One region of the Psychrobacillus sp. FSL H8-0487 genome, then DNA from elsewhere that is predicted to be linked to it. Evidence: a T-box and tRNA genes for the amino acid it is inferred to sense, from the RefSeq annotation. Region 1 holds a T-box; the other regions hold tRNA genes.
What was found. The T-box of region 1 lies ahead of thrS (threonine--tRNA ligase). A T-box ahead of a tRNA ligase gene usually reads a tRNA of that ligase, here a tRNA-Thr.
Positions count from the first base shown of each region.

Region 2: it encodes a tRNA-Thr, which carries the amino acid that the T-box ahead of thrS (threonine--tRNA ligase) is inferred to sense. The anticodon was not compared.
Region 3: it encodes a tRNA-Thr, which carries the amino acid that the T-box ahead of thrS (threonine--tRNA ligase) is inferred to sense. The anticodon was not compared.

Region 1 is NZ_JBBOZA010000001.1:3,527,744-3,532,094, reverse strand. Features, by position in the region: gene MHI47_RS17995 (FAD-dependent oxidoreductase) at 1-880, shown strand, start outside; T-box leader at 934-1,159, shown strand; T-box leader at 1,197-1,422, shown strand; gene thrS (threonine--tRNA ligase) at 1,428-2,675, shown strand; gene MHI47_RS17985 (GNAT family N-acetyltransferase) at 2,748-3,497, shown strand; gene MHI47_RS17980 (DegV family protein) at 3,508-4,351, opposite strand, start outside.
Region 2 is NZ_JBBOZA010000001.1:2,626,871-2,631,221, forward strand. Features, by position in the region: gene MHI47_RS13365 (1,4-dihydroxy-2-naphthoate polyprenyltransferase) at 1-234, shown strand, start outside; tRNA gene MHI47_RS13370 (tRNA-Glu) at 637-708, opposite strand; tRNA gene MHI47_RS13375 (tRNA-Ser) at 715-805, opposite strand; tRNA gene MHI47_RS13380 (tRNA-Asn) at 811-885, opposite strand; tRNA gene MHI47_RS13385 (tRNA-Ile) at 890-966, opposite strand; tRNA gene MHI47_RS13390 (tRNA-Gly) at 974-1,047, opposite strand; tRNA gene MHI47_RS13395 (tRNA-Phe) at 1,054-1,129, opposite strand; tRNA gene MHI47_RS13400 (tRNA-Asp) at 1,204-1,279, opposite strand; tRNA gene MHI47_RS13405 (tRNA-Met) at 1,283-1,357, opposite strand; tRNA gene MHI47_RS13410 (tRNA-Ser) at 1,410-1,502, opposite strand; tRNA gene MHI47_RS13415 (tRNA-Ile) at 1,513-1,589, opposite strand; tRNA gene MHI47_RS13420 (tRNA-Met) at 1,596-1,669, opposite strand; tRNA gene MHI47_RS13425 (tRNA-Ala) at 1,694-1,769, opposite strand; tRNA gene MHI47_RS13430 (tRNA-Pro) at 1,782-1,858, opposite strand; tRNA gene MHI47_RS13435 (tRNA-Arg) at 1,864-1,940, opposite strand; tRNA gene MHI47_RS13440 (tRNA-Leu) at 1,956-2,044, opposite strand; tRNA gene MHI47_RS13445 (tRNA-Gly) at 2,060-2,134, opposite strand; tRNA gene MHI47_RS13450 (tRNA-Leu) at 2,152-2,236, opposite strand; tRNA gene MHI47_RS13455 (tRNA-Lys) at 2,261-2,333, opposite strand; tRNA gene MHI47_RS13460 (tRNA-Thr) at 2,340-2,415, opposite strand; tRNA gene MHI47_RS13465 (tRNA-Val) at 2,429-2,504, opposite strand; rRNA gene rrf (5S ribosomal RNA) at 2,530-2,645, opposite strand; rRNA gene MHI47_RS13475 (23S ribosomal RNA) at 2,767-4,351, opposite strand, start outside.
Region 3 is NZ_JBBOZA010000001.1:2,962,539-2,966,889, forward strand. Features, by position in the region: tRNA gene MHI47_RS15140 (tRNA-Leu) at 126-208, opposite strand; tRNA gene MHI47_RS15145 (tRNA-Cys) at 250-323, opposite strand; tRNA gene MHI47_RS15150 (tRNA-Gly) at 334-408, opposite strand; tRNA gene MHI47_RS15155 (tRNA-Gln) at 412-483, opposite strand; tRNA gene MHI47_RS15160 (tRNA-His) at 485-560, opposite strand; tRNA gene MHI47_RS15165 (tRNA-His) at 595-670, opposite strand; tRNA gene MHI47_RS15170 (tRNA-Trp) at 698-771, opposite strand; tRNA gene MHI47_RS15175 (tRNA-Tyr) at 778-861, opposite strand; tRNA gene MHI47_RS15180 (tRNA-Thr) at 868-943, opposite strand; tRNA gene MHI47_RS15185 (tRNA-Phe) at 953-1,028, opposite strand; tRNA gene MHI47_RS15190 (tRNA-Asp) at 1,161-1,236, opposite strand; tRNA gene MHI47_RS15195 (tRNA-Met) at 1,240-1,314, opposite strand; tRNA gene MHI47_RS15200 (tRNA-Val) at 1,349-1,424, opposite strand; tRNA gene MHI47_RS15205 (tRNA-Glu) at 1,486-1,560, opposite strand; tRNA gene MHI47_RS15210 (tRNA-Ser) at 1,585-1,676, opposite strand; tRNA gene MHI47_RS15215 (tRNA-Asn) at 1,682-1,756, opposite strand; rRNA gene rrf (5S ribosomal RNA) at 1,765-1,880, opposite strand; rRNA gene MHI47_RS15225 (23S ribosomal RNA) at 2,001-4,351, opposite strand, start outside.

The sequences.
Region 1 (4,351 bases):
TGGTGGAGGATATATTGGACTAGAAATGGCCGAAAACTTTGCTAGTATTGGAAAAAAAGTACGTATTATACAAAGAGGAGATCAGCTAGCCGGTATATTTGATCACGATATAGCATGTTTCATACATGAACATGCAAAGGCTCATAATGTAGAAGTGATATTAAATGAAGAGGTTCAATCTTTCACGGGAGATACGAGAGTAAGTGATGTGAGGACAGATAAAGGAAGTTACCCTACCGATTTAGTTTTAGTTGCCACAGGGGTTAAACCTACAACGGGTTTTTTAGAGGGGACTGGCATTCAATTGCACCATAATGGAGCGATTGTAGTAAATAATTTTTTAAAAACGAATTTGGACGATATCTACGCAGCAGGAGATTGTGCAAGTCATTTTCATCGTATTAAACAACTGAATGATTATATTCCTTTAGGAACAACTGCTAATAAACAAGGGCGAATCGCTGGATTAAATATGATAGGTCAAAGGAATGAATTTAAAGGAATTGTTGGCACATCCATCATGAAATTTTTTGATTTGGCTCTTGGAAAAACTGGGTTGTCTGAGAAAGAAGCGGAGCAGCTCGGTATTTCCTATGACGTGCATACGCAGGAAGCCACGGACATTGCAGGGTATTATCCAGGTAAGGAAACGATGCATATGAAATTGATTTACAGGAAGGATAACCAACAAATTTTAGGGGGTCAAATTATTGGAGGAAATGGTGTAGATAAAAGGATTGATGTATTAGCAACTGCACTTTATCACCATATGACCTTTTCCGAGTTATTGGATCTTGATCTTGCATATGCCCCACCATTTAATGGGGTTTGGGATCCCCTGCAGCAAATGGCAAAGCGAAGTACTACCCAAAAAATATAACAGTAATGTTGACTATTTGAATTTTGTTGCATATACTTAGAAAAATCAATTAGTAACAAGCGAAGAAAAGGACATGGATCATTTAAATACTTCTTATCAGAGAATGGGGTCGCCGACTGAAAGCCCTTAAAGAAATGCAAATGATTTACCACCTTGGAGCAATTATGGGGAACACATTTATGTAATTATCCATAATCGGGAAACCGTTATCTTACATGAGCGCAACAGAATTTTTATGTTGCAAATTAGGGTGGAACCACGACCACACTCGTCCCTTTACCGGGATGGGTGTGGTCTTTTTGTATATAAATTTAATATTCAAGCGAAGAAAAGGATATGAATTGTTTTAACTTTCTTATCAGAGAATGGGGTCACCGACTGAAAGCCCTTAAAGAAATGCAAATGATTTACCACCTTGGAGCAATTATGGGGAACACATTTATGTAATTATCCATAATCGGGAAACCGTTATCTTGTATGAGCGCAACAGATTTTTTTGTGTTGCAAATTAGGGTGGAACCACGACCACACTCGTCCCTTTACTGGGATGGGTGTGGTCTTTTTTGTTAGGAGAAAAATAGTAAATGGAGGAATTAAAGTGAAAGCAGAAGAAAGAGTAAGTCATCAAAATTTAGGGCAACAATTAGAATTGTTCATGTCGATGGAGGAAGCACCAGGAATGCCGTTTTATTTACCAAAAGGGATGATACTGCGCAACGAACTGGAAAACCTGTGGAGAGAAAAGCATCAACGAGCAGAATATCAAGAGATTAAAACTCCAATTCTGATGAAACAGGAGCTTTGGGAAAAATCAGGGCATTGGGATCACTATCATGAAAATATGTATTTTGCAGAGGTAGATGACCAAAAATATGCGATTAAACCAATGAATTGCCCTGGAGCTGTTTTAATCTTCAATAGCAAACGAAGAAGCTATAGGGAGCTTCCGGTTCGATATGCAGAACTTGGATTAGTCCACCGCCATGAACTCTCTGGATCATTGAATGGATTACTACGAGTCAGGGCTTTCACTCAGGATGATGCTCATCTGTTTGTATTGGAGGAGCAGATTGAAAGTGAGATAGCGAAGGTACTAGACCTTGTGGATGAGTTTTACTCGGAGTTCGGCTTTAGCTATAAAGTAGAGCTATCCACTCGACCAGAAAATTATATGGGATCAGTAGAGGTTTGGGATCAAGCAGAGCAAGCGTTGGAAGCAGTTCTTCAGAATAAGCAGGTAGAATATCAGGTAAACGAAGGGGATGGAGCATTTTATGGTCCGAAAATCGATTTTCATATATTAGATGCATTGGGACGTAGCTGGCAGTGCGGTACTGTTCAACTAGACTTTCAAATGCCTGAAAAGTTTGACTGTAAGTACGTCGACGAACACAATCAATTGCGACAACCCATTATGATTCATCGTGCAATTTACGGTTCTATTGAGCGATTCATGGCTATTCTATTGGAGCACTATCAAGGTAGCTTTCCGCTGTGGTTATCTCCGGTTCAAGTTAAAATATTACCAATTGCCGATGCACATAAAGAGTATGCAGAGAACGTAAAGTGGCAACTTGAGCAAGATGGGTATCGAGTAGAGATAGACAATCGGGTAGAGAAAATCGGATTGAAAATTCGTGAAGCTGCAATGCAAAAACATCCGTATATGCTCATTATTGGGGATCATGAAATGGAAAATGGCGCAGTTTCTGTTCGACAACATAAAGTAGGTGTTTTGGGAGAAATGAGTGTTTCAGCATTTATAGAGAAATTAAAAGAGGCTAGGAAAGGGTGAAATATTAAATATTGTCATACTAAAAGGATTTTCGGCTATATATAACGAATGAAACTCTATGGAGGTCGTATAATGGCAAAATGGATGTTATTGTTTGCGGGATTCGCTATTATAGTTGGAAATGCATCGGGAATATATTCAATGTATCAGCCAAAGGTGGGGCCAATTGGGAATGGAGAAATTGCCAATTATGTCTGGGTCAGTATTATTTTCAGTACGTTAGCTGGTGTAATAGCAATTGCCCAATTTGTAGCTTTACTTATCCATGATAATCATAAAAAAAGATTTCCAACATTAGAAACAGAACGATTTATATTACGCCCCATTGAAATTAGTGACGCAAAAGAGGTTTTCTATTATTTTTCAAAAGATGAGGTTACGAAGTATTATGATTTGGACACATTTAAAGATGTTAAAGAAGCAAAGGCATTAATAGGGAATTGGCAAAAGAAATATCAAAAAAAAGAGGGGATTCGCTGGGGGATAGCTACGAAGGAAGAGAATAAGATTATCGGTAGTTGTGGATATCATAATTGGGAAAAGAAACACTTTAAAGCAGAGATTGGTTTTGAAGTGGCACCAGAGTTTTGGCGTAAAGGCATTATGATAGAGGTGTTACAGCCCATTTTACGTTACGGTTTCGAGTTAATGGATTTAAATCGTATTGAAGCTCTCTTTGCTCCTGATAATATAGCATGTAAAAAAACACTAGAAAAAGCTGGTTTTGTTTATGAAGGTACTTTTCGAAAATCTGCGTTTGAAAAAGGCCGCTTTTGTGATGAGGCAATTTGTTCCTTATTAAAAAAAGAGTTTGTGCAGTAGCACAAACTCATTAATATCTAACCCAGCTAAGTCCTGTTGTTCCTTCTCCAGCATGTACTCCTACACAAGCGCTAAGGGGAAGAACGATCACTTTTAGTTTAGGGAATTCTTGTAGCAATTCTTCTTTCCAAGTTCTAGCATCGGTCGTATTATTGCAGTTAATAACCGCAACCTCTGGAACATTGGATATTTTCATGTCTTTACGAAGTAAGTTCATTACATATTTCTTAGCTCGCTTATCTGCACGAACCTTTTCTTTCATTACGACTTTGCCGTTATCGAAAGAAATGACTACTTTTATATTTAGAAGATTACTTAGAAAAGCTTGGGTACCTGAAACACGACCGCTTTTATGAAGTTGCGTTAAACTAGATGGAATAAAGGATAACTCGGAGTTATTTGTCATATTTTCAATGTGAGTAACTACTTCCTCTATGTCATGATTTGCTTCTATCATATGCTTGCCGACTTCTAACATTTTGACCATTGGATAAGATCCTATTTTAGAGTCAATTGAATACACTTTAAAATTTGCTATTTTTGAAGCAGTTTGTGAGGTATTATAGGTTCCTGATAATTCACTGGATGTGTGTACTGCAACGGCACAGTCGTATCCTTTTGCTTTTAAATCTTCATATAATTGCACCATCTCTCCAATTGGAGGTTGAGAAGTTTTTGGATGAATTTTTGCTGTGCGTAACTTGTCATAAAATTCGTCGTGAGTCATATCAATTGTTTCTTTAAAAGCACCATCTTCAAATACGATATTTAAGGGAAGGACATATATATTATGTTTTTCAATGAAAGTTGAATCTAATAAAGCGGCAGTATCAGTAATCCAAGCAACTTTTTTC
Region 2 (4,351 bases), 900 kb from region 1:
TCCTATTTTGTTTTGTCTTACCTATGGGTTATAGGTTTAGTAGTTTTGCAAATAATCACTCCATGGAGTTTATTAGTTTTATTGAGCTTGAAAAAACCTATACATGCCATAAAATTATTTAAACAAACCGAAAATCCAGTTCAGGTTGCCCCTGCTATGAAAGACACCGCACTTACGAATACGATTTTTGTATTCCTTTTAGGCTTAGGTCTATTGATTGGCTATTATTTATAAGGATAAAATAAAAACAGATGAGCAGATTATTTAGCTGCTCATCTGTTTTTATTATCCCGTACAAATTTTATATTCTTTCAGTGCTACAAAATCTATATAATGTGAACATATTTCTGTATCGAAAGTTAGTCTCTATAAAGGCATGGTGTCTTTTGAAGAAAGTATTACCAGGAATACATCGTATAGCTTCCATAACTTTTATTGTTCTAAACAGTTCTTACCTGACCTTCAACTCAGACAGCTACAGTTTTGCTTTCCGTGTATAAACCACTCTCTATTTTCACAGAAGATCAATACTCTAACCAATCAAATACTTAAGCCTGCACAGGATCTTTTTTAGTAATATCTTTTTCTAGTACAATAAAAAAAGGTAACCAATGATTGGTTACCTTTTTTTGAGTATGACCCCTACGGGATTCGAACCCGTGTTACCGCCGTGAAAGGGCGGTGTCTTAACCGCTTGACCAAGGGGCCTATATATGGCGGAGAAGGAGGGATTTGAACCCTCGCACCGGTTGCCCGATCTACACCCTTAGCAGGGGCGCCTCTTCAGCCACTTGAGTACTTCCCCATATATGGCTCCGAAGGTAGGACTCGAACCTACGACCAATCGATTAACAGTCGATTGCTCTACCACTGAGCTACTTCGGAATAATGGTGGGCCTAAATGGACTCGAACCATCGACCTCACGCTTATCAGGCGTGCGCTCTAACCAGCTGAGCTATAGGCCCATTATTTTGGAGCGGGTGAAGAGAATCGAACTCTCATCATCAGCTTGGAAGGCTGAGGTTTTACCACTAAACTACACCCGCATTAAATGGTGGCTCAGGACGGAATCGAACCGCCGACACAAGGATTTTCAGTCCTTTGCTCTACCGACTGAGCTACTGAGCCTCTTCAATCTTAAAATAAAAGCTAATTGTTTAGGCTATATTTACAATTGATATGTATTAATATTATTAAATAAATGGCGGTCCCGACCGGGATCGAACCGGCGATCTCCTGCGTGACAGGCAGGCATGTTAACCGCTACACCACGGGACCATTTGGTTGCGGGGACAGGATTTGAACCTGCGACCTTCGGGTTATGAGCCCGACGAGCTACCACTGCTCCACCCCGCGACAATAAAATACTTAAGGATTATTATTACTTCCACAAACAATAAGATAAAAATGGAGGAGGAAGAGGGATTCGAACCCCCGCGCGGTATGACCCGCCTGTCGGTTTTCAAGACCGATCCCTTCAGCCGAACTTGGGTATTCCTCCAAGACATTGTTGGTGGACCTTGCAGGACTCGAACCTGCGACCGGACGGTTATGAGCCGTCTGCTCTAACCAACTGAGCTAAAGGTCCTTAAGATGGCGGCAGAGGGAGTCGAACCCACGACCTTTCGGGTATGAACCGAGTGCTCTAGCCAACTGAGCTACACCGCCATGATTTTCAAACTAATTTATAAATGGTGGAGCCTAGCGGGATCGAACCGCTGACCTCCTGCGTGCAAGGCAGGCGCTCTCCCAGCTGAGCTAAGGCCCCATAAATAATAACTGGTCGGGAAGACAGGATTCGAACCTGCGACCCCTTGGTCCCAAACCAAGTGCTCTACCAAGCTGAGCTACTTCCCGTTATATGGTGCGCTCGGCAGGACTCGAACCTGCAACCTCTTGATTCGTAGTCAAGTGCTCTATCCAATTGAGCTACGAGCGCAATGTTTCAAAAAAGTGGTGCCGAGGACCGGAATCGAACCGGTACGGTAGTCACCTACCGCAGGATTTTAAGTCCTGTGCGTCTGCCAGTTCCGCCACCCCGGCACTTTAGTGAATCTTTGGAGCGGAAGACGAGGTTCGAACTCGCGACCCCCACCTTGGCAAGGTGGTGTTCTACCACTGAACTACTTCCGCTCGGTTATTAAATTAAATGGTGCGGGTGAAGGGAGTCGAACCCCCACGCCTTGCGGCGCTAGATCCTAAGTCTAGTGCGTCTGCCAGTTCCGCCACACCCGCATACATAATTCACTGAAAAAGTGATGAGCCATGTAGGATTCGAACCTACGACCCTCTGATTAAAAGTCAGATGCTCTACCAACTGAGCTAATGGCTCGGAAAATGGTGCCGGAGAAAGGACTTGAACCCTCAACCTACTGATTACAAGTCAGTTGCTCTACCAGTTGAGCTACTCCGGCAGGAGTAAATATATGGTGGAGGATGACGGGCTCGAACCGCCGACCCTCTGCTTGTAAGGCAGATGCTCTCCCAGCTGAGCTAATCCTCCTGGGTAAGTTATGTATTTATTGCAAGCCCAGCGACGTCCTACTCTCACAGGGGGAAACCCCCAACTACCATCGGCGCTGAAGAGCTTAACTTCCGTGTTCGGTATGGGAACGGGTGTGACCTCTTCGCCATCATCACTAGACTTGAATAATTATTGAAAGACAAGTTTTATTATACCAACTCTGTAGAATATTACAAGAGTTATTTTAAAAAAATTTTATTCTTTCAAAACTGGATAAACGACATTGTTACGTTAAACAAATTTGGTTAAGTCCTCGATCGATTAGTATTCGTCAGCTGCACGTGTCGCCACGCTTCCACCCCGAACCTATCTACCTCATCGTCTTTGAGGGATCTTACTTACTTGCGTAATGGGAAATCTCATCTTGAGGGGGGCTTCGTGCTTAGATGCTTTCAGCACTTATCCCGTCCACACATAGCTACCCAGCGATGCTCTTGGCAGAACAACTGGTACACCAGCGGTGTGTCCATCCCGGTCCTCTCGTACTAAGGACAGCTCCTCTCAAATTTCCTACGCCCACGACGGATAGGGACCGAACTGTCTCACGACGTTCTGAACCCAGCTCGCGTACCGCTTTAATGGGCGAACAGCCCAACCCTTGGGACCGACTACAGCCCCAGGATGCGATGAGCCGACATCGAGGTGCCAAACCTCCCCGTCGATGTGGACTCTTGGGGGAGATAAGCCTGTTATCCCCGGGGTAGCTTTTATCCGTTGAGCGATGGCCCTTCCATGCGGAACCACCGGATCACTAAGCCCGTCTTTCGACCCTGCTCGACTTGTAGGTCTCGCAGTCAAGCTCCCTTCTGCCTTTACACTCTTCGAATGATTTCCAACCATTCTGAGGGAACCTTTGGGCGCCTCCGTTACACTTTAGGAGGCGACCGCCCCAGTCAAACTACCCGCCTGACACTGTCTCCTACCCGGGTTACGGGTATGGGTTAGAATTTCAATACAACCAGGGCAGTATCCCACCGACGCCTCCTCCGAAGCTGGCGCTCCGGGCTCTAAGGCTCCTGCCTATCCTGTACAAGTTGCACCAAAATTCAATATCAAGCTATAGTAAAGCTCCACGGGGTCTTTCCGTCCTGTCGCGGGTAACCTGCATCTTCACAGGTACTATAATTTCACCGAGTCTCTCGTTGAGACAGTGCCCAGATCGTTACGCCTTTCGTGCGGGTCGGAACTTACCCGACAAGGAATTTCGCTACCTTAGGACCGTTATAGTTACGGCCGCCGTTTACTGGGGCTTCAATTCGCACCTTCGCTTGCGCTAAGCACTCCTCTTAACCTTCCAGCACCGGGCAGGCGTCAGCCCATATACTTCACCTTACGGTTTTGCATAGACCTGTGTTTTTGCTAAACAGTCGCCTGGGCCTATTCACTGCGGCTCTTCTAGGCTATGAACCCAAAAGAGCACCCCTTCTCCCGAAGTTACGGGGTCATTTTGCCGAGTTCCTTAACGAGAGTTCTCTCGCTCACCTTAGGATTCTCTCCTCGACTACCTGTGTCGGTTTGCGGTACGGGCACCTTTCACCTCGCTAGAGGCTTTTCTTGGCAGTGTGAAATCAGGAACTCTAGACATACGTCCTCGCCATCACAGCTCAATGTTAAAGAATGCGGATTTGCCTACATTCACACCTTACTGCTTGGACATGCATAACCAACAGCATGCTTACCCTATCCTTCTGCGTCCCCCCATTACTCAAACGGTGGTTTGGTGGTACAGGAATATCAACCTGTTATCCATCGCCTACGCCTATCGGCCTCGGCTTAGGTCCCGACTAACCCTGAGCGGACGAGCCTTCCTCAGGAAACCTTAGTCA
Region 3 (4,351 bases), 570 kb from region 1:
CTCCTATGCATGGGATTCGAAGCACGGGATTTTAGCTTATTTCAGTCCTTTTATTTAAACAACAAAAAAGACCTCTAACAAGTAGTTAGAAGTCTTGATATGTATGACTTTAAGTCACGATTTTATACCGGTGGCCGGGGTCGAACCGGCACATCCAGAGGATACGGGATTTTGAGTCCCGCGCGTCTGCCAATTCCGCCACACCGGCAAAATAAATACTAGGCAGTTATTAAATCATTTTTAAAAAATTGGAGGCGGCAACCGGATTTGAACCGGTGATAAAGGTGTTGCAGACCTGTGCCTTACCACTTGGCTATGCCGCCGTAAAGTAATTGGAGCGGAAGACGAGGTTCGAACTCGCGACCCCCACCTTGGCAAGGTGGTGTTCTACCACTGAACTACTTCCGCAAACTGGGGTACCTGGATTCGAACCAGGGCATGATGGAATCAAAATCCATTGCCTTACCGCTTGGCTATACCCCAATGGGGCGACTGAGGGGAATTGAACCCCCGAATGCCGGAATCACAATCCGGTGCGTTAACCACTTCGCCACAACCGCCACAAATAAAAAAAGAGCTAACTACTAAGGAATATGGGGCGACTGAGGGGAATTGAACCCCCGAATGTCGGAATCACAATCCGATGCGTTAACCACTTCGCCACAACCGCCATTATTCAAAGCTAACTAAAAAAAATTGGCAGGGGCAGTAGGAATCGAACCCACATCAAAGGTTTTGGAGACCTCTATTCTACCGTTAAACTATGCCCCTAAAAACTGGTGGTGGGGGACGGATTCGAACCGCCGAACCCGAAGGAGCGGATTTACAGTCCGCCGCGTTTAGCCACTTCGCTACCCCACCAGTGTATGGTGCCGGAAAAAGGACTTGAACCCTCAACCTACTGATTACAAGTCAGTTGCTCTACCAGTTGAGCTATTCCGGCGTATAAATATGGTGGCTCAGGACGGAATCGAACCGCCGACACAAGGATTTTCAGTCCTTTGCTCTACCGACTGAGCTACTGAGCCAAATTCGATTGTGCTAAGCTGCGAATCTCTTTGTCAGCTTCATTCGTTCAGTTAGTCACGTACTTTAGTACGTTCCTTCCATCACTCAATCGCTTCCTAGACCTTCTTGCTTATCACCAATCTTTTAAAAAATGGCGGTCCCGACCGGGATCGAACCGGCGATCTCCTGCGTGACAGGCAGGCATGTTAACCGCTACACCACGGGACCATTTGGTTGCGGGGACAGGATTTGAACCTGCGACCTTCGGGTTATGAGCCCGACGAGCTACCACTGCTCCACCCCGCGACAATACTATAATTGCTAATTTGTTCAAAAGAAATGGTGGAGGATGACGGGCTCGAACCGCCGACCCTCTGCTTGTAAGGCAGATGCTCTCCCAGCTGAGCTAATCCTCCTGGGTAAAATTACGATAAGCTTCGCATCTCTGCGTCAACTTCATTCGTTCAATTTAATAAATGGTGACCCCTACGGGATTCGAACCCGTGTTACCGCCGTGAAAGGGCGGTGTCTTAACCGCTTGACCAAGGGGCCATACTTTTATGTAGAAAACTAATCTGGCGGAGAGCAAGGGATTTGAACCCTTGAGACAGTTTAACCCGCCTACACGATTTCCAATCGTGCTCCTTCGGCCACTCGGACAGCTCTCCTAAAATGGCTCCGAAGGTAGGACTCGAACCTACGACCAATCGATTAACAGTCGATTGCTCTACCACTGAGCTACTTCGGAATAATACAGCCTAGCAACGTCCTACTCTCACAGGGGGAGACCCCCAACTACCATCGGCGCTGAAGAGCTTAACTTCCGTGTTCGGTATGGGAACGGGTGTGACCTCTTCGCCATCATCACTAGACCTTATTAATTTGAAAGACAATACTTAGTATAACAAAACTAGAAAATAATTCAAGCTTTTTTTATATTTTTTTTTGTACTTTCAAAACTGGATAAACGACATTGTTACGTTAAACAAAATTTGGTTAAGTCCTCGATCGATTAGTATTCGTCAGCTGCACGTGTCGCCACGCTTCCACCCCGAACCTATCTACCTCATCGTCTTTGAGGGATCTTACTTACTTGCGTAATGGGAAATCTCATCTTGAGGGGGGCTTCGTGCTTAGATGCTTTCAGCACTTATCCCGTCCACACATAGCTACCCAGCGATGCTCTTGGCAGAACAACTGGTACACCAGCGGTGTGTCCATCCCGGTCCTCTCGTACTAAGGACAGCTCCTCTCAAATTTCCTACGCCCACGACGGATAGGGACCGAACTGTCTCACGACGTTCTGAACCCAGCTCGCGTACCGCTTTAATGGGCGAACAGCCCAACCCTTGGGACCGACTACAGCCCCAGGATGCGATGAGCCGACATCGAGGTGCCAAACCTCCCCGTCGATGTGGACTCTTGGGGGAGATAAGCCTGTTATCCCCGGGGTAGCTTTTATCCGTTGAGCGATGGCCCTTCCATGCGGAACCACCGGATCACTAAGCCCGTCTTTCGACCCTGCTCGACTTGTAGGTCTCGCAGTCAAGCTCCCTTCTGCCTTTACACTCTTCGAATGATTTCCAACCATTCTGAGGGAACCTTTGGGCGCCTCCGTTACACTTTAGGAGGCGACCGCCCCAGTCAAACTACCCGCCTGACACTGTCTCCTACCCGGGTTACGGGTATGGGTTAGAATTTCAATACAACCAGGGCAGTATCCCACCGACGCCTCCTCCGAAGCTGGCGCTCCGGGCTCTAAGGCTCCTGCCTATCCTGTACAAGTTGCACCAAAATTCAATATCAAGCTATAGTAAAGCTCCACGGGGTCTTTCCGTCCTGTCGCGGGTAACCTGCATCTTCACAGGTACTATAATTTCACCGAGTCTCTCGTTGAGACAGTGCCCAGATCGTTACGCCTTTCGTGCGGGTCGGAACTTACCCGACAAGGAATTTCGCTACCTTAGGACCGTTATAGTTACGGCCGCCGTTTACTGGGGCTTCAATTCGCACCTTCGCTTGCGCTAAGCACTCCTCTTAACCTTCCAGCACCGGGCAGGCGTCAGCCCATATACTTCACCTTACGGTTTTGCATAGACCTGTGTTTTTGCTAAACAGTCGCCTGGGCCTATTCACTGCGGCTCTTCTAGGCTATGAACCCAAAAGAGCACCCCTTCTCCCGAAGTTACGGGGTCATTTTGCCGAGTTCCTTAACGAGAGTTCTCTCGCTCACCTTAGGATTCTCTCCTCGACTACCTGTGTCGGTTTGCGGTACGGGCACCTTTCACCTCGCTAGAGGCTTTTCTTGGCAGTGTGAAATCAGGAACTCTAGACATACGTCCTCGCCATCACAGCTCAATGTTAAAGAATGCGGATTTGCCTACATTCACACCTTACTGCTTGGACATGCATAACCAACAGCATGCTTACCCTATCCTTCTGCGTCCCCCCATTACTCAAACGGTGGTTTGGTGGTACAGGAATATCAACCTGTTATCCATCGCCTACGCCTATCGGCCTCGGCTTAGGTCCCGACTAACCCTGAGCGGACGAGCCTTCCTCAGGAAACCTTAGTCATACGGTGGACGGGATTCTCACCCGTCTTTCGCTACTCATACCGGCATTCTCACTTCTAAGCGCTCCACCAGTCCTTCCGGTCTGACTTCAACGCCCTTAGAACGCTCTCCTACCACTGATACCAAAGGTATCAATCCACAGCTTCGGTGATTTGTTTAGCCCCGATACATTTTCGGCGCAGCGTCACTCGACCAGTGAGCTATTACGCACTCTTTAAATGATGGCTGCTTCTAAGCCAACATCCTGGTTGTCTAAGCAACGCCACATCCTTTTCCACTTAACAAATACTTTGGGACCTTAGCTGGTGGTCTGGGCTGTTTCCCTCTTGACTACGGATCTTATCACTCGCAGTCTGACTCCCAAACATAAATCATTGGCATTCGGAGTTTGTCTGAATTCGGTAACCCGGGATGGGCCCCTAGTCCAAACAGTGCTCTACCTCCAAGATTCTAACGTTTGAGGCTAGCCCTAAAGCTATTTCGGAGAGAACCAGCTATCTCCAGGTTCGATTGGAATTTCTCCGCTACCCACACCTCATCCCCGCACTTTTCAACGTGCGTGGGTTCGGACCTCCAGTAAGTGTTACCTTACCTTCATCCTGGACATGGGTAGATCACCTGGTTTCGGGTCTACGACCACATACTCATTCGCCCTATTCAGACTCGCTTTCGCTGCGGCTCCGTCTTCTCGACTTAACCTTGCATGGGATCGTAACTCGCCGGTTCATTCTACAAAAGGCACGCTATCACCCATTAACGGGCTCTAA